Regions from separate parts of the Streptomyces sp. NPDC054786 genome, predicted to be linked through region 1. Evidence: predicted binding sites of a transcription regulator. Region 1 holds the regulator's gene; the other holds the start of a gene.
The links. Region 1 encodes HspR, which represses chaperone genes until heat shock. Its sites were predicted from a motif close to TTGAGNNNNNNNNNCTCAA; they were not measured.
Positions count from the first base shown of each region.

Region 1 (8,794 bases):
TCACCTACGACGCCGGGCAGCGGATCGCGCGGATCATCACCCGCAAGGACAGCGCCAAGGTCAAGAACATCCTCGCCGCCGGGGCGGACGGCGCCACCGTCGCCGTGTGCCAGGTCGACAAGGGCCGCTGGGCGACCCTGGAGGGCATCGCGCGGGTGCGTACGGACACCGAGTCGGTGGCCGACGCGGTGGGCCGGTACGCCGAGCGCTACGGCCGGACGCCGGCGCCCAACCCCGATCGCATCATGATCGAGATCTCGGTGACCAAGGCGATGGGGCGGGCCTGAGGGCCGGCCCCCGCCGCCCCCACGTCCGCCGAGCCCACCGGCCCCCTGGCTGAAAACGGACCCTCCCGCTCCGCTGTACGCCGTCCACCTGGTACTCAAGAGCGACGGGAACCGAACAGCTCCGTGCAACGACGGACGGCATCGGGCCTGCCCCAGGCAAAAGACGGCAGCTGGAGGCCTCATGGCGTCGGCATGGCACATCGTGACGACCGTTCCGCGCCGTCCCTCCCCCGCCCGGCCGCACCCGCACGCCGAGCTCTGCCCGCGCTGCGGCGGCCAACTGGCGGTCAACCAGGACGGCTGGAAGATCTGCCACGCCTGCGGTTACGCTTCGCCGCCCGGTACAGCCCCTCCTCCACGAGGCACCCGCGGGGGTATCGTCGCCCCCACAGTCGCCACGCCCCGGAGGACACGATGAACTCGGTCCGAGTGACGGCGATCGCCTGCCTGATGCCGCTGTCCGAGCTGGACGAGGATCCGTTCCTGGTCGATGACCGCAGCCAGCACGACATGTGCACACAGTGGGCGGCAGCCCGTGACTACCACCTGACCTGCCGGCTCAGCCTGCACCACCTGCGCGCCGACCACGGCGCACTGTGGCGCGATGTCGAAGAGGGCCTGGTGGATGTGTTCGTGACGCCCAACCGCCGGGCGCTGGAGAACGCCATCGACGGCACCGCCGAGTTCACCGAGCGGTGCGCCGCTGCCGGGGTACGCCTGGAGACCGCCGACCTCGACGAGCCGGTCTACACCCTGGCGATGAGGTCACATGTGCACCGCAGGCTGTCGATGCCGACGGCGGGGTACAACGGCTGCTGAGCCGGAGCGGCCGCGGACGACGGACGCACGCAGGAGGGACTCCCGCGGCGGCGGCGCACACCGCTGACGCGACAAGGGCCGGGTTTCCCCGGCCCTTTGCCATGTCACGCGCCGGGTGCTCACGCCCCGGCCGGCCGGATCACTCCGACCGCTTGGGCCGCCACACCACCAGCGCGCTGGTCTGCTGCACATCCTGATACGGCACCAGATCACGCCGATAGGAGGCGTGCACCGCCGCCTCCCGCTGCTGCATCGTGCTGGCCGCGCCCTCCAGGGCGCCCTGCAGCTCGATGACCCGCTGCTGCAGGGCCGCGACCTGGTTCTCCAGCTCGATGATGCGCTTGATGCCGGCGAGGTTGATGCCCTCGTCCTGGGACAACTGCTGCACCGTACGGAGCAGTTCGATGTCCCGGGCCGAATAGCGGCGGCCCCGCCCGGCCGTGCGGTCGGGCGAGACCAGCCCCAGCCGGTCGTACTGACGAAGGGTCTGCGGATGCAGGCCGGAGAGCTGAGCCGCGACGGAGATGACATACACCGGCGACTCTTCGGTCAGTTCATAGGGGTTACGACGCTGCCCGCCCCGGCTGTCCATCTCAAGCTCCCTTCGCGGCCTGGAACAGCTCCGCCCGCGGGTCCGGGCCCGCGGTCGCCTCGCGATAGGACTCCAGCGACTCCTTCGCCTTGTCGCTGAGGTCACCGGGGACCAGCACCTCTATGGTGACCAGCAGATCACCTCGGGTGCCGTCCTTACGGGTCGCACCCTTGCCCCGGGCACGCATGGTGCGCCCGTTGGGGGTGCCGGCCGGCAGCTTCAGCGTCACCGGCGGACCGCCCAGCGTCGGCACCTTGATCTCGCCGCCCAGGGCGGCCTCCGGGAAGGTGACCGGCACCGAGACGGTGAGGTTGTCGCCCTTGCGGCCGAAGACCGGGTGGGCGTCGACATGCACGACCACGTACAGATCGCCGGCCGGACCGCCCTGCTCGCCCGGAGCGCCCTTGCCGCGCAGCCGGATGCGCTGCCCGTCCGAGACGCCCGCGGGGATACGGACCTGCATCGTGCGGGCACTGGTCGCGCGACCGCTGCCCTTGCAGACCTCGCAGGGGTCCTGGGCGATCAGGCCCCGGCCCTTGCAGTCGGCGCACGGGTCGGTGAGCGAGAAGCCGCCGCCCGCGCCCCGGCTGACCTGGCCGGTGCCGACACAGGTCGGGCAGACCCGGGGGGTCCCGTTCTTGTCGCCGGTGCCCGAGCACGCCTTGCACGGCGCCTGGCTGGACATCCGCAGCGGGACCGTGGCCCCGTCGACCGCCTCGGTGAAGCTGAGCGTCACCTCGGACTCGATGTCCTGGCCGCGGCGCGCGTGGGTACGCGTACCGGCGCCGCCGCGGTTGAACAGGCCGCCGAAGACGTCCCCGAGCCCGCCGCCGAAGCCCCCGCCCCCGCCACCCTGACCCTGCGTGCCCCCGAAGAGGTCGCCCAGGTCGAAGTTGAAGGAGCCGCCGCCGGCCGGACCCGGCCGGTAGCCGCCGTTGCCGAACAGCGTGCGCGCCTCGTCGTACTCCTTGCGGCGCTTGCTGTCGCCCAGGATGTCGTTGGCCTCAGAGATCTCCTTGAAGCGCTCCTCGGCCTTGGCGTCACCCTTGTTGGCGTCCGGGTGGAACTCGCGGGCGAGCTTGCGGTACGCCTTCTTGATCTCCGCTTCGGTGGCGTCCTTCGGGACGCCGAGGACCTTGTAGTAGTCCTTCTCGACGAAGTCCTTGGTGCTCATCCCCGACGTCCCTCCTTCCGCGCGGATTTCCTGTCTGCCCTCACGTCAGCCCTCGTCCGGGCCACCGTTCTCCTCGTCCGAAGCCTTGACGTCCTCGTCGGAGGGGGACTTGGCGCTCTGCGCGCCCGGCTGCGGCTCGGCGACGGCGACCCGCGCGGGGCGGATCGTTCGTTCACCGATGCGATACCCGGGCTGCAGGATCGCCACGCACGTCGTCTCGGTGACATCCGGTGCGTACGAATGCATCAGCGCCTCGTGGATCGTCGGGTCGAAGGGCTCGCCCTCCTTGCCGAACTGCTGCAGACCCAGCTTGGCGACCACGGTCTCCAGCGATTCGGCCACCGACTTGAAGCCGCCGACCAGTTCGCCGTGCTCACGGGCACGGCCGACGTCGTCGAGGGTGGGAAGGAGCTCGGACAGGAGGTTCGCCGCGGCGATCTCCTTGACCGTGACCCGGTCCCGTTCCACCCGACGGCGGTAGTTCTGGTACTCCGCCTGGAGCCGCTGGAGGTCCGTCGTGCGCTCGTTGAGCGCCGTACGTACCTGGTCCAGCTGCGCCTGGAGCGCTACGTCCGGTACGTCCCCGGCCGGGGCCGAGCCCGCCTTGTCGGCGGACTCGGCCTGCGCCGCGTCTTCGGGAGCGGCGTCGGAGGGGACGTCGGGCTTCTCGTCGAAGCCCGGGGTCTCCTCCGTCACGCGGCACCGTCCTTCTTGGGCTTCTCGTCGTCGACGATCTCGGCGTCCACGACGTCATCGGTGGCGTCCTGGGCCTGCTCACCGGCGGAGGCACCCTCGGCGGCCTGCGCACCCTGGGCGTCGGCGTACATGGCCTGGCCCAGCTTCTGGGAGACGGCCGCGACCTTCTCGGTGGCGGTGCGGATCTCGGCCGAGTCCTCGCCCTTGAGCTTCTCCTTCAGCTCGGTGACGGCTTCCTCGACCTCGGTCTTCACGTCGCCCGGAACCTTGTCCTCGTTGTCCTTGAGGAACTTCTCCGTCTGGTAGACGAGCTGCTCGCCCTGGTTACGGGACTCGGCGGCCTCGCGGCGGGCGTGGTCCTCGTCCGCGTACTTCTCGGCCTCCTGGCGCATCCGGTCGACCTCGTCCTTCGGCAGCGAGGAGCCGCCGGTGACGGTCATCTTCTGCTCCTTGCCCGTGCCCAGGTCCTTCGCGGTCACGTGCATGATGCCGTTGGCGTCGATGTCGAAGGAGACCTCGATCTGCGGGACGCCACGGGGCGCCGGCGGCAGACCGGTCAGCTCGAACATCCCGAGCTTCTTGTTGTACGCCGCGATCTCGCGCTCGCCCTGGTAGACCTGGATCTGCACGGACGGCTGGTTGTCCTCGGCCGTCGTGAAGATCTCGGAGCGCTTGGTCGGGATCGTGGTGTTGCGCTCGATGAGCTTGGTCATGATGCCGCCCTTGGTCTCGATACCGAGGGACAGCGGGGTGACGTCCAGCAGGAGGACGTCCTTGACCTCACCCTTGAGGACACCGGCCTGGAGGGTGGCGCCGATGGCGACGACCTCGTCCGGGTTGACGCCCTTGTTGGCGTCCTTGCCGCCGGTCAGCTCCTTGACGAGCTCGGCGACGGCCGGCATCCGGGTCGAGCCGCCGACCAGGACCACGTGGTCGATCTCGGACAGGTTGATACCCGCGTCCTTGATCACGTTGTGGAACGGCGTCTTGCAGCGGTCCAGGAGGTCCGAGGTGAGCTGCTGGAACTGCGAGCGCGTGAGCTTCTCGTCCAGGTGCAGCGGGCCCTCGGCGGAGGCGGTGATGTAGGGAAGGTTGATCGTCGTCTCGGTGGAGGACGACAGCTCGATCTTCGCCTTCTCGGCGGCCTCGCGCAGGCGCTGGAGCGCCATCTTGTCCTTGCCCAGGTCGACGCCGTGGCCGTTCTGGAACTGCTTGACCAGGTAGTCGACGACGCGCTGGTCCCAGTCGTCACCACCGAGGTGGTTGTCACCGTTGGTGGCCTTCACCTCGACGACGCCGTCGCCGATCTCCAGGAGCGAGACGTCGAAGGTGCCGCCACCGAGGTCGAAGACCAGAATGGTCTGGTCGTCCTTCTCCAGGCCGTAGGCCAGGGCGGCCGCGGTGGGCTCGTTGACGATACGCAGGACGTTGAGGCCCGCGATCTCACCGGCCTCCTTGGTGGCCTGGCGCTCGGAGTCGTTGAAGTAGGCCGGAACGGTGATGACCGCGTCGACGACCTTCTCGCCCAGATACGCCTCGGCGTCCCGCTTGAGCTTCTGCAGGATGAAGGCGCTCATCTGCTGCGGGTTGAAGCCCTTGCTGTCGATGTCGATCTTCCAGTCGGTGCCCATGTGGCGCTTGACCGACCGGATGGTCCTGTCGACGTTGGTGACCGCCTGGCGCTTCGCGACCTCGCCGACCAGCACCTCGCCGTTCTTGGCGAAGGCGACAACGGACGGCGTGGTCCTGGCGCCCTCGGCGTTGGTGATGACGGTGGGCTCACCGCCTTCGAGAACACTGACGACGGAGTTCGTCGTGCCCAGGTCGATGCCGACCGCACGTGCCATTTCAATTCCTCCAGCTGACTTGAGTGGAACAGGCTCAACAGTGCAGTACCGAAGAAATCCTGTCAACAGACCTGAGTCTAGTGCGCTCAAGTTTTATGTCGCGCTTACCGTCACCAGGGTTCCACCCCAAGACGCGGAGGGTCCAATCAGGGTTGCCTTCGCGACGCAGATCACCGGCCGGGCGGCTTCATGGCGCAGCTGAGAATGGGTAACCTCAGCGCAGACCCGAAAAGTTACCGCTTAGTAGTTCCGCTCAGATTTCCGCTCTCGCAGGTTCGAGGAGCCCCCAATGCAACTCGCCGCGATCATTGTGTCGCTGGTCCTAATCGCGGTCGGCGTCGCGCTGTTCGGCCGTGCCATCCTGCAGATCTACCGCTTCGTACGGCTAGGCCAGCCCGTACCGGCAGGTACCCGCACGGACGACCCCGCACAGCGCACCCTCACCGTCGCCAAGGAGTTCCTCGGCCACACGCGGATGAACCGCTGGGGCGTGGTCGGTGTGGCGCACTGGTTCGTGGCGGTGGGCTTCTTCTCGCTGCTGCTGACGATCGTCAACGCCATCGGCCAGCTCTTCCAGTCCGACTGGCTGATCCCGGTCATCGGCGACTGGCTGCCGTACGAGGTCTTCACCGAGTTCCTCGGCCTGACGACGACGCTGGGCATCGTGACCCTGATCGTCATCCGTCAGCTGAGCAAGCCCGGCAAGGCCGGCCGCAAGTCCCGCTTCGCCGGCTCCAACTTCGGCCAGGCGTACTTCGTCGAGGCCGTCATCCTCATCGTCGGCCTCTGCATCATGACGCTGCGCGCGCTGGAGGGTGTGCAGCACGGCGTCGACAGCTACGAGATCGGCTTCTTCGCCTCGTATCCGCTGATCGCGGCCTTCAAGGGACTCAGCCTCGGCACGATCCAGAACCTCACGTACCTCGTGGCGGGGATCAAGATCGCGACGTCCTTCATCTGGATGATCACGGTCGCGCTGAAGACGGACATGGGTGTCGCCTGGCACCGCTTCCTGGCCTTCCCCAACATCTGGTTCAAGCGTGAGGCGGACGGCGATGTGGCGCTCGGCGCGCTGCCGCCGATGACCAGCCGGGGCAAGCCGATCGACTTCGAGGACCCGAGCGAGGACGACCAGTTCGGCGTCTCCCAGATCGAGCACTTCTCCTGGAAGGGCCTGCTCGACTTCTCCACCTGTACCGAGTGCGGCCGCTGCCAGTCGCAGTGCCCCGCCTGGAACACCGGCAAGCCGCTGTCGCCGAAGCTGCTGATCATGGCGCTGCGCGACCACGCCCACGCCAAGGCGCCGTACCTGCTCGCGGGTGGCGGCAAGGACGAGGAGGGCAACGAGCAGGCGACCGCCGAGCAGCTCGCCGACGTCCCCGCGTCCGCGCTGGCCGAGGCCGAGCGCCCGCTGATCGGCACCCTCGAAGAGAACGGTGTCATCGACCCCGACGTCCTGTGGTCCTGCACCACCTGCGGCGCCTGCGTCGAGCAGTGCCCGGTCGACATCGAGCACATCGACCACATCGTCGACATGCGCCGCTACCAGGTGATGATCGAGTCCTCGTTCCCGTCCGAGGCGGGCACGATGCTCAAGAACCTGGAGAAGAAGGGCAACCCCTGGGGCCTGGCCAAGAAGCAGCGCCTGGCGTGGACCAAGGAGGTCGACTTCGAGATCCCGGTCGTCGGCAAGGACGTCGAGGACCTCACCGAGGTCGAATACCTCTACTGGGTCGGCTGCGCCGGTGCCCTGGAGGACCGCGCCAAGAAGACCACCAAGGCCTTCGCCGAGCTGCTGCACATCGCGGGCGTGAAGTTCGCGATCATGGGCGGCGACGAGGCCTGCACCGGTGACTCGGCCCGCCGGCTGGGCAACGAGTTCCTCTTCCAGCAGCTCGGCCAGCAGAACGTCGAGTCCCTGAACATGGCCTTCGGCGAGGACAGCGAGGACGAGTCGACGAAGAAGCCCAAGTCGTCGAAGAAGATCGTCGCGACCTGCCCGCACTGCTTCAACACGATCGCGAACGAGTACCCCCAGCTGGGCGGCGAGTTCGAGGTCATCCACCACACGCAGCTGCTGCAGCACCTCATCGACGAGGGCAAGCTCACCCCCGTCACCCCGGTCGAGGGTCTGATCACGTACCACGACCCCTGCTACCTGGGCCGCCACAACAAGGTCTACACACCGCCGCGCGAGATCATCGCCAAGGTGCCGGGCCTGCGGAGCGAGGAGATGCACCGCCACAAGGAGCGCGGCTTCTGCTGTGGCGCCGGCGGTGCCCGCATGTGGATGGAAGAGCGCATCGGCAAGCGCATCAACAACGAGCGCGTCGACGAGGCGCTGTCGCTGAACCCCGACATCGTGTCGACGGCCTGCCCCTTCTGTCTGGTCATGCTCACCGACTCGGTCAACGGCAAGAAGAACGACGGCAAGGCGAAGGAATCCATCCAGGTCGTCGACGTGGCCCAGCTGCTGCTGGACTCCGTCAGGACCCCCGTCGACCCGGCGGGCGACGAGGAGCCGGAGGACGCGCCGGAGCCGGAACCGGTGAAGTAACGGCGCGGGTACCCGCGTTGGCCGACGGCCGGTCCCCTGTTCGCACGGGGCCGGCCGTCGGCAGTTCCGGACCACCGGTGCGGGCGGGCATTGCGGGACGGCGGACCGCCCGGGAGCATCGGGGGCCGCGGACGACGACACGACAACAGCGGTGCGGGCGGGGTGGGGACGGGATGCGAAGACGGATCATCACGGCGGCAGGGCTCGGGCTGGCCCTCCTCCTCAGCTCCTGCGGCCTGCTCTCCCCCGCGGACGACGCGCGCCGCCCCGCACCGCACCGCGCTTCGTCGCTGCCCGCCGCGCGCCCCGTCCCGGCCGGCCAGGGCAGCGAAGCCGACGGCGACTTCAACGGTGACGGCCACCCCGATCTCGTCCTCGACAGCCTGCTCGCCCCCGCCCGCGGCCGTGACGACGACCCGGGCATCGGCATCCTCTACGGCTCCGCGCACGGACTCGCCCCGGCCGCCCGGGAGTTGCTCACCCCGGCCCGGAACGCCGCCCCCACCGGCACGGCCGTCCCCGCCGCCTTCGACGCCGAGACCGTCTGCGACCTCGACCGGGACGGCTTCAGCGATCTCGTCGTCACCACCGACCCGCCCTACGACGGCGTGGGCCCCCCGCCCGTCCCCGTACAGCTGCTCTTCGGCTCGCCCCGGGGCCTCGGCGCCGCCCGCGCCGTGAAACTCCGCATCCCCGACCGGGCGCGATTCGGCAACGAATGGCCCGACCAGCCGGTCTGCGGCGACTTCGACGGCGATGGCGCGCCCGACCTGGCCGTCACCGCCTCCGGCCCCCGGATCAGCTATCTGCGGGGCCCGTTCA
Region 1 is NZ_JBSHAW010000008.1:137,358-146,151, forward strand. It holds gene ACWGI6_RS09590 (pyridoxamine 5'-phosphate oxidase family protein) at 1-287, shown strand, start outside; gene ACWGI6_RS09595 (hypothetical protein) at 702-1,106, shown strand; gene ACWGI6_RS09600 (heat shock protein transcriptional repressor HspR) at 1,246-1,698, opposite strand; gene dnaJ (molecular chaperone DnaJ) at 1,700-2,872, opposite strand; gene grpE (nucleotide exchange factor GrpE) at 2,918-3,568, opposite strand; gene dnaK (molecular chaperone DnaK) at 3,565-5,415, opposite strand; gene ACWGI6_RS09620 (heterodisulfide reductase-related iron-sulfur binding cluster) at 5,705-7,972, shown strand; gene ACWGI6_RS09625 (FG-GAP repeat domain-containing protein) at 8,146-8,794, shown strand, end outside.

Region 2 (8,794 bases), on a different contig from region 1:
GGCGCTGCCCCGCGGCTCGGCGGAACGGGCCGCGGCGGGCCGGAAGTACGCCCGTGCGGTCGAGGCGCTGCGCAACACGGAGGGCGGCTTCTTCACCGCGGCCGCCGATCCGGCGGTGGCCGCCCGCGCGGTGTCCGGCAGCACCCCGCGTGCCGGCCTGCGCTCCCTGACCGCGCTCAGCGACGGTGCGAGCCGCTGGGCCGAGGTCTTCCACGAGGGCTCCTGGGCCGACTGCGTGGCCCTGGTGACCGAGCAGGGCCCCCAGGCGCTGCTCGACCGGGTCCGGGCATCGGAGGCGGCGGACCCGGAGCGCACGGCGTATCCGCGCGGCAAGGCGCGGGATGACGCGGCGGTGATTTTTGTGGAGCCGTGACAATGACCGGCGGGCGGGGATTTTCTCCCGGCGCCGGGGAACGCCGCGACGACGGCGCAGGTCCGGGGGTACGGCGGCGCCGGACACGGCACCGCAGGGGGGCGCCCCTCAGCTCTCCTCCCCCTCCTGCTCCGTGTTCAGCCGGTGCAGCAGACGGGCCAGTTCGGCGACCTCGTCGCGGTCCCAGGAGGCGAGGCGGCGGGCGTACTGGGCGCGGCGACCGGTGCGGACGCGGGTGAAGCGCTCGCGGCCCTCGTCGGTGAGGCGCACCAGGACCGCACGGCCGTCGGCCGGGTCCGGTTCGCGGGCGACGAGTCCGAGCTTCTCCAGGGCGTGCAGCTGGCGGCTCATCGTGGCCTTGCCGACGCCGAAGAAGCCGGCGAGGCCGGTGGCCCGCTGGGTGCCGGCGTCGGCCAGCCGGACCAGGAGGCCGTACGCGGAGGGCTCCAGGTCGGGATGTACCTCTCGCGCCAATTCGCCGGAAGAGGCACGGGCCCGGCGGAGAAATACCGCCAATTCGCGTTCCAGGGCCAGAAATACGTGGTCCACACCAATTGGTTCGCCGTCCGCCGTCGTACCGTCGGCTCCGGTGTTGTGCACGTCAGCGCCCATTCCTGCTTTCCCTCACCTGAAAGTTTCCGCCATCGGCGGCCGAAGCCGCAGCTCGGCCAGTATTTCGCAGGATTAGACCAACGGCAGCCCGGCGACCCTCTTTTGTCACGTCGTTCTACGCGCGTATCGTCATTTCTGGCATGGCCATACCAAGCGGCGGCAGGGAGTCAACGGTTCCACCGCGCGTCATCCACGGCCACCGCCGTGTTCGCACGCCTGCGTCATGCCTCAGCTCCTCCCCCCTCAGGTCACACCCACCGAGATCTTCGGAGGCACGTATGTCCGTGCTCAGATCCGGCTCCCCCCACCGCCCCGCACGGTCCTTCGCGGCCGTGGCCGGGGTTCTTCTCGCGGCCCTCTCCCTCCTCCTCGGGCTGCCGGGCGCCGCCGGCGCCGCGGCCACCCGGCACGCCCCCGAGCCCAGCCACCCCGGCCAGGACTGGGCCGGTTCGCAGATCGCCCGGCACGAGGGCACCGCGGCCGGCGTCGCGCCACCGGCGTCCTCGCTCGCGGCGTCCGTCGAAGGGGTGGACGTCAGCAGCCACAACGGCAGTGTCGCCTGGCCGACGCTCTGGAACAGCGGCGTCCGCTTCGCCTATGTGAAGGCGACGGAGTCCACCAGCTACACCAATCCGTCCTTCGCGCAGCAGTACAACGGCTCCTACAACGCCGGCATGATCCGGGGCGCGTACCACTTCGCCACGCCCGACACCTCCAGCGGTGCCGCCCAGGCCACCTACTTCGTCGGCCACGGCGGCGGCTGGTCCAAGGACGGCAGGACGCTGCCCGGCGCGCTCGACATGGAGTACAACCCCTACGGCGCGACCTGTTACGGGCTGAGTGCGGCCGGCCTGGTCAACTGGATGAAGGACTGGTTCGCCACCTACAAGGCGCGTACCGGCCGGGACGCCGTCATCTACACCTCCACCAGCTGGTGGAAGCAGTGCACCGGCAACTCCGCCGCCTTCGGCTCCGTCAACCCGCTGTGGATACCGCGCTACGGCTCCTCGGTCGGCGAACTCCCGGCCGGCTGGGGCTTCCACACCATCTGGCAGTACACCTCGACCGGCCCAACGGTCGGGGACCACAACCGCTTCAACGGCACGATGGACCGTCTCAAGGCGCTCGCCAACGGCTGATGCACCCATGCGGCGGCCGGCCCGGCCCCCTTCCGGGGAGCCGGACCGGCCGCCGTCGACCTCACGCCGCGACCGGTACCTCCGGAGCGGCCCCGTTCGAGGCGGGGGTCAGCGCCAGCTCCAGCACCTGGCGGACATCTGCGACCGGGTGGACCTCCAGGGCTTCGAGGATCTCGGCCGGCACCTCGTCCAGGTCGGGTTCATTGCGCTTGGGGATGACCACGGTGGTGATCCCGGCACGGTGCGCCGCCAGCAGCTTCTGCTTGACGCCGCCGATCGGCAGCACCCGCCCGGTCAGCGAGACCTCACCGGTCATCGCCACATCCGGCCGGACCTGCCGGCCCGACAGCAGCGAGGCCAGGGCCGTCGTCATCGTCACGCCCGCGCTCGGTCCGTCCTTGGGAACGGCGCCCGCCGGTACGTGCAGATGCACTCCCCGCTCCTTCAGGTCGGCGACCGGAAGTTCCAGTTCCGCACCGTGGGAGCGCAGGAAGGACAGCGCGATGTGCGCGGACTCCTTCATGACATCGCCGAGCTGGCCGGTCAGCTGGAGCCCGGACCCCCCGGTCTCCGGATCGGCGAGCGACGCCTCCACATAGAGCACATCGCCGCCGGCGCCGGTGACCGCGAGGCCGGTGACCACACCGGGCACCGCGGTGCGCCGCTCGGCCGGGTCCTGTGCCGACTCGGGGGTGTGGTGCGGCCGCCCGATCAGCGGGCGCAGCTGGTCCGCACCGACCGTGAACGGCAGCTCCTGCCGGCCGAGTTCATGCTGTGCGGCGACCTTGCGCAGCAGCCTGGCGACCGCGCGCTCCAGATTCCGTACGCCCGCCTCGCGGGTGTATTCGCCCGCCAGCTTGCGCAGCGCGTCGTCCTCCAGGGTCACCTCGCCGGTCTCCAGACCGGCCCGCTCCAACTGGCGCGGCAGCAGGTGGTCCCGGGCGATGACGACCTTCTCGTCCTCGGTGTAGCCGTCCAGGCGGACCAGCTCCATCCGGTCGAGCAGCGGCTCGGGGATGGCTTCGAGGACGTTGGCGGTGGCCAGGAAGACCACATCGCTGAGGTCGAGTTCGACCTCCAGGTAGTGGTCCCGGAAGGTGTGGTTCTGCGCCGGGTCCAGGACCTCCAGGAGGGCGGCGGCGGGGTCGCCGCGGAAGTCGGAGCCCACCTTGTCGATCTCGTCGAGCAGCACCACCGGGTTCATCGACCCGGCCTCCTTGATGGCCCGGACGATCCGGCCGGGCAGCGCGCCGACATAGGTACGGCGATGGCCGCGGATCTCCGCCTCGTCCCGGACGCCGCCGAGCGCGACACGGACGAAGGTGCGCCCCATGGCCCGCGCGACGGACTCACCGAGCGAGGTCTTGCCGACACCGGGCGGCCCGACGAGCGCCAGCACGGCTCCGCCGGCCCGTCGCCCACCGCCACTCTTGCCCGCGTCGCTGCGCGAGGTCTCCTTCGACGGCCCGCCGACGAGCCCGAACCCCCGCTCGGCCCGCCGCTTGCGGACGGCCAGGTATTCGGTGATCCGCTCCTTGACGTCCTCCAGGCCCGAGTGGTCGGCGTCCAGGACCGCCTTGGCGCCGGCGATGTCGTAGGCGTCCTCGGTCCGTTCGTTCCACGGCAGTTCCAGGACGGTGTCCAGCCAGGTGCGGATCCAGGAGCCCTCGGGGCTCTGGTCGCTGGACCGCTCCAGCTTGTCGACCTCCTTGAGGGCGGCCTTGCGGACGTCCTCCGGCAGGTCGGCGGCCTCGACCCGGGCGCGGTAGTCCTCGCCCTCGTCCTCCGGATCGCCGTTGAGCCCGGCGAGTTCCTTACGGACCGCCTCCAGCTGCCGCCGCAGCAGGAACTCACGCTGCTGCTTGTCGACGCCTTCCTGGACGTCCTTGGCGATGGATTCGGCGACGTCCTGCTCGGCGAGGTGCTCGCGCAGCGTCTCGGTGGCGAACTTCAGCCGCGCGACCGGATCGACGGTCTCCAGCAGCTGGACCTTCTGTTCGGTGGTCAGGAACGGCGAGTAGCCGGAGTTGTCGGCCAGCGTCGGCACGTCCTCGATCTGCTGGACGCGGTCGACGACCTGCCAGGCAGCGCGCTTGCGCAGCCAGCTGGTGGCCAGCGCCTTGTACTCCGTGACGAGTTCGGCCACCGCACCGGGCAGCGGATCGGGGACCGTCTCCTCGACGGTGGTGCCCTCCACCCAGAGCGCGGCTCCGGGGCCGGTCGTGCCGGAACCGATGCGTACCCGGCCCAGGCCCCGGATCAGCGCGCCGGGATCGCCGTCGGACAGCCGCCCGACCTGCTCGATCCGTCCGAGCGTGCCGATGCCGGCGTATGTCCCGTCGACGCGGGGCACAAGCAACACCCGAGGTTTGTTACCCGAGGTGGCGGCGGCCTGCGCGGCCTCCACCGCGGCTCGTACGTCCGGGTCGGACAGGTCCAGAGGCACCACCATGCCGGGGAGCACGACCTCGTCATCGAGGGGCAGCACGGGCAGAGTGAGCGATGTGGACGTCGAAGCCATGATCTCCCCTTCGGCAAACAAGTTGAGCTTTACTCACTCAATGCAGCCGGGAGGGGAGATGTTCCCCCAGGTGCGTTCGCTGTGAGCGATCACTCGCGGCGCGCTACCAGTGGGCGGGGCGGGACAAGGCATCCGGCAGCTTGGTCGCGGCGTCGCCCTTGGCCGCGTTGAGCTGCGGCTGGGTGAGGAAGAGGGCGCCGGTGAGGTCGGCACCGCCCAGGTCCGCGTCCCGCAGATCGGCACCGATCAGGTCCGCCGTGCGCAGATCGGCGCCCTTGAGATCGGCGGCGATGAGACAGGCCCCGCGGAGGTTGGCGCCCCGGAGGCGGGCACCCTTGAGGCGGGCCCCCATGAGATCGGCGCCCCGCCGCTCCTTCGTGCGGCCCGGGACCGCGGCCCGTACGAGTTCGCTGGTACGCAGCAGCAGGGCATTGACCTCGCCCCGGTGGGCCGGCACATCGAGCGCCGTGAGCTCCTGGGCGCTGCCGCGGGTGAGGCGTTCGGTCTTCTCCAGCGCGGCCCGCAGGTCGGCGTGTACCGGGCGGGCCGCCGGCCGGGTCAGCGCCTCGGCCAGGTACCGGAGGAGTTCGTGCAGCTGCCGCATGACGGGGAAGACGTCGAACATCTGCCGGGCCGTCCCCGGGGCCTGCCGCCAGTCCTGCCCGCCGAAGGTGACCTGGGAGACCTTCTGCCCGGCGCCGAAGCAGTCGTAGACGGTGCAGCCGGAGAAGCCGCGCGGGCGAAGGTCGGTGTGGATGCCGCAGCGGAAGTCCGTCTGCAGATTCGGGCAGGGCCGGCCGGCGTCCTTGTCGATCGCGAAGTCCGCCGAGGCCGCGAACGGCAGCGCGACACAGCAGAGCCCGAAGCAGCTGCCGCAGTCGGACTGCAGGCCGAGATCGACGGTGTCCGGAATCGGTTGCTCACGGTCTGGGGACAAGGTGCTTCTCCTGCGGCCGGCGAGCGCCGCACGGGGCCGCGCTCGGAAGGAGCCACCATTCTCCCAGCCGGCGGCGGTGCACCGCGTCTGGCCGGATTCGCTCGCTGCGGGAGGGCAACGGGCTCTCCGGCAGCGGGCGTTGTCAGTGGTCGCCCCTAGCCTCGGGACCATGAGCATGATCGGAGAGTACGCACGCCTCACACCTGCCGAACTCGACCGCGCCCTCGGCGATCCCGCGTGGGCGCTTGAGCTGGTCGGCGGGCGGATGGAGGCGGAGGCCGCGGAGTGTCCACAGCCCGCGCTGGCGCGCTGCATGGACATCGACAAGGCCTGGGACGCCCTCGGATTCCTGCTGCGCCGGGCGGCCTTCCCGTTGGACATCGTCCACGGCGAGGAGGCCGTCCCGGATGCCGACGACTGGGGCTACGGTCCGCCCCGTTACCTCACCCCCGAGCAGGTGCGAACCGCTGCCGGGGCGCTGACCGAGATATCCGGTGAGCGTCTGACGGCCGGCGTCGGCCCGGAGGACCTCGCCAAGGCGGAGGTGTACCCGACGATCGTCTGGGAGCGGGGCGAGCCCCTGGACTATGTGAGCGAGCACTTCGAGCTGCTGCGGCCGTTCTTCCGGGCGGCGGCGGACAACGGGGACGGCATGCTCATGTGGCTCGGATAGGAGCGCGGCCCGGTCCGGACGGGCCGCGCTCGGACGAGTGGGCCGGTTTTCTCCTCACGCCCCGTCATGACTGCTACCTTCACCGCATGTTGCAGCGGATGTCCGGAGTTTTCATCGGCGCACTCTTCGGGACGATCTTCGTCGTCGCCAACGCACACGACCCGCTGAATCCCGCGATCGGTATCGCCCTCCGGGTGCTCGCGGTGCTCACCTTCGCCGGGCTGCTGGCGCTCGGGCTGCGGGCCGGGCGCCACGGGCAGCCCGCCGAGGAGGACGCCGAGGCTCCCCGAGCGGACTGGTTCCGGGGGAAGTTCGCGTTCGTCGTGGGGGCCGAGGTGGTGCTGCTGATCGGCGGCAATCTCGCGCTGCGGGCGGCGGGCGCGCCCCCGGAGACCGCCGTGGCGTGGATCGCGCTGATCGTCGGTCTGCACTTCGTCGCGCTGATGGCGGTCTGGAAGCGGCGCAGCATCGCCGTCCCCGGCATCGCGCTGACCGCGCTCGGTATGACCGGACTGGGCATGGCGGCGACCTCGGCCGTGGCGTGGGTGCCGTTCGTCAGCGGTGTGCTGTCCGGCGTGGCCCTGCTGGGCGGCTGCGCCTACGCCATCGCCCATTCCTACCGGTCGGCCGACCGTCCGTCCGTGAGCCCGCGGCTCCCGGACGCTCAGTAGGTCCGCACGCCCTGCAGCGCCGGATGGCCCAGGTCGCCCAGGAGCGGCGCGGGCCGGGCGAGACGGGTGCGCCAGCGGCGGAGCAGCGGCCAGCCGGCGACGCCCAGGGTGAGCGAGAGCAGATGGCCCCACTCCGTCATCGGGTCGGCGTAGGCCAGCAGATCCGTCACGGCCAGGTAGCCGACGCCGGCCAGCAGCGGCCAGCGCAACCAGGCCGGCAGCAGGCCCGCGAGGGCGCCGATGCTGGTCATCACGCCGAAGCTGATGCCGTAGTCGAGGCGGTGCAGTGAGCTCTCCGGCAGCCGGCCGGCGGCGACCGAGAAGGCGACGGGCACCTCGGTGGCGAGGGTGGCCAGCACATGGCCGCCGAAGAAGACGGCGGCGGTGCGCAGCCCGCCGATCCGCCGCTCCAGGGCCGTCAGGACGAAGAGAAAACCGAGGGCGTAGGCGGAGGTCACACCGCCCGCGATCCACAGAGCGCTGGCGAGCAGCACCAGCAGCGGAGCCTGTGCCAGATGGACGACGTCCGTACTGGAGCCCTGGAGCAGTTCGGAGACCAGCGTCGGGTCGGCGTACTCGGCGAAGAGCGAGGTGGCCACGAGGAGAAGGGCGTAGCCGAAGGTGAAGGGGGTGCCGGCGGGACCGGGCAGCAGTCGCAGCCGCCGTCGCGGGGGCGTCCGGGGGACTGCGGGCTCCGCCGCCTCCGCGAGCGCCTGCCGGGACTCGCGCTGCCGGGGAATGCCCAGCAGCAAAGCCGGCGGGACGGCCGTTGCTGCATCCGGCCCGTTGTCCGGCCCCGGTATGACGGACGGCGCGCGATCGGCCCGTGCGCTCTCGGCGGTTCCCAGCCAGCTCACTTGTCCGAGGCCCCTTCCGTCCATGGCACATCCGGTCAGCCACGCCCGTGTCCCTCGGCCGTGATTCCTCTGCCCAGCCCTACGTTCCGGACCAGCCTGCACGCTCAACCCATGAAGAAGCTGTGTGAGTGATATCCCTCACATCAGGCAACCCTCGGAAGAGGCACCACGTCCGTGCCACCGGCGGCGGAATCCTGCCCAAAGCATTGGACCGGCGCGGCCCGTATGGCCACCATGACGCCATGGCTCCCGTTACTCCGACGCAGGCAACGACCGGCCTCCCCGAGGGCCCGCGCACGCTCGACCGCCGCGAGGGCCCGTACGGCGAGGTGGTGCTACGGGAACGGGGCGCACCTCCCGCGGGCCCGGGAGTTGACGGTTCGGGCGCCTCCGCCGCACCCCCTTTGATCTACGAGATCATCGCCAACGGCTGCTTCCTGATGGACACTTCCGACGGCCGGTCCGAGCGGCTGCTGATCGATGCCGCACTGGCCGCACTGCCGGCCGGCCGGGCCCGGCCTGCCGTGCTGATCGGCGGCCTCGGCGTCGGGTTTTCCCTGGTCCGCGCGGCACAACAGCCGCGCTGGGGCCGGATCGTCGTCGTCGAGCGCGAGGAGGCGGTCATCGACTGGCACCGTACGGGCCCGCTCTCGGCGGTCTCGGCGGCGGCGCTGGCCGACCCCCGCAGCGAGGTCCTGCACGCCGACCTGGTCGCCCATCTGCGGGCGGAAGCGGGCCAGGACGCCTACGACGCCCTCTGCCTGGACATCGACAACGGCCCCGACTGGACCGTCACCGAGGACAACAACAGCCTCTACTCCCCCGGTGGACTCGCCGCCTGCCGTGACCGTCTGACACCCGGCGGAGTACTCGCCGTCTGGTCCGCGCAACCCTCGCCGTCCTTCGAGGACGCCTTGCGAAATGCCGGTTTCAGCGGGGTACATACGGAAGAGATCCCCGTTGTCCGAGGCGTCCCTGACGTGGTCCATCTTGCGCGGAAGGGCGCGTAGC
Region 2 is NZ_JBSHAW010000029.1:21,345-30,138, reverse strand. It holds gene ACWGI6_RS24100 (hypothetical protein) at 1-373, shown strand, start outside; gene ACWGI6_RS24095 (MarR family winged helix-turn-helix transcriptional regulator) at 482-985, opposite strand; gene ACWGI6_RS24090 (lysozyme) at 1,264-2,124, shown strand; gene lon (endopeptidase La) at 2,186-4,645, opposite strand; gene ACWGI6_RS24080 (pentapeptide repeat-containing protein) at 4,749-5,582, opposite strand; gene ACWGI6_RS24075 (YfbM family protein) at 5,758-6,255, shown strand; gene ACWGI6_RS24070 (hypothetical protein) at 6,342-6,926, shown strand; gene ACWGI6_RS24065 (rhomboid-like protein) at 6,920-7,807, opposite strand; gene ACWGI6_RS24060 (spermidine synthase) at 8,026-8,793, shown strand.
Region 2: lon (endopeptidase La) is a predicted target of HspR. The motif match lies at 4,668-4,686, and genes of this name have one in related genera.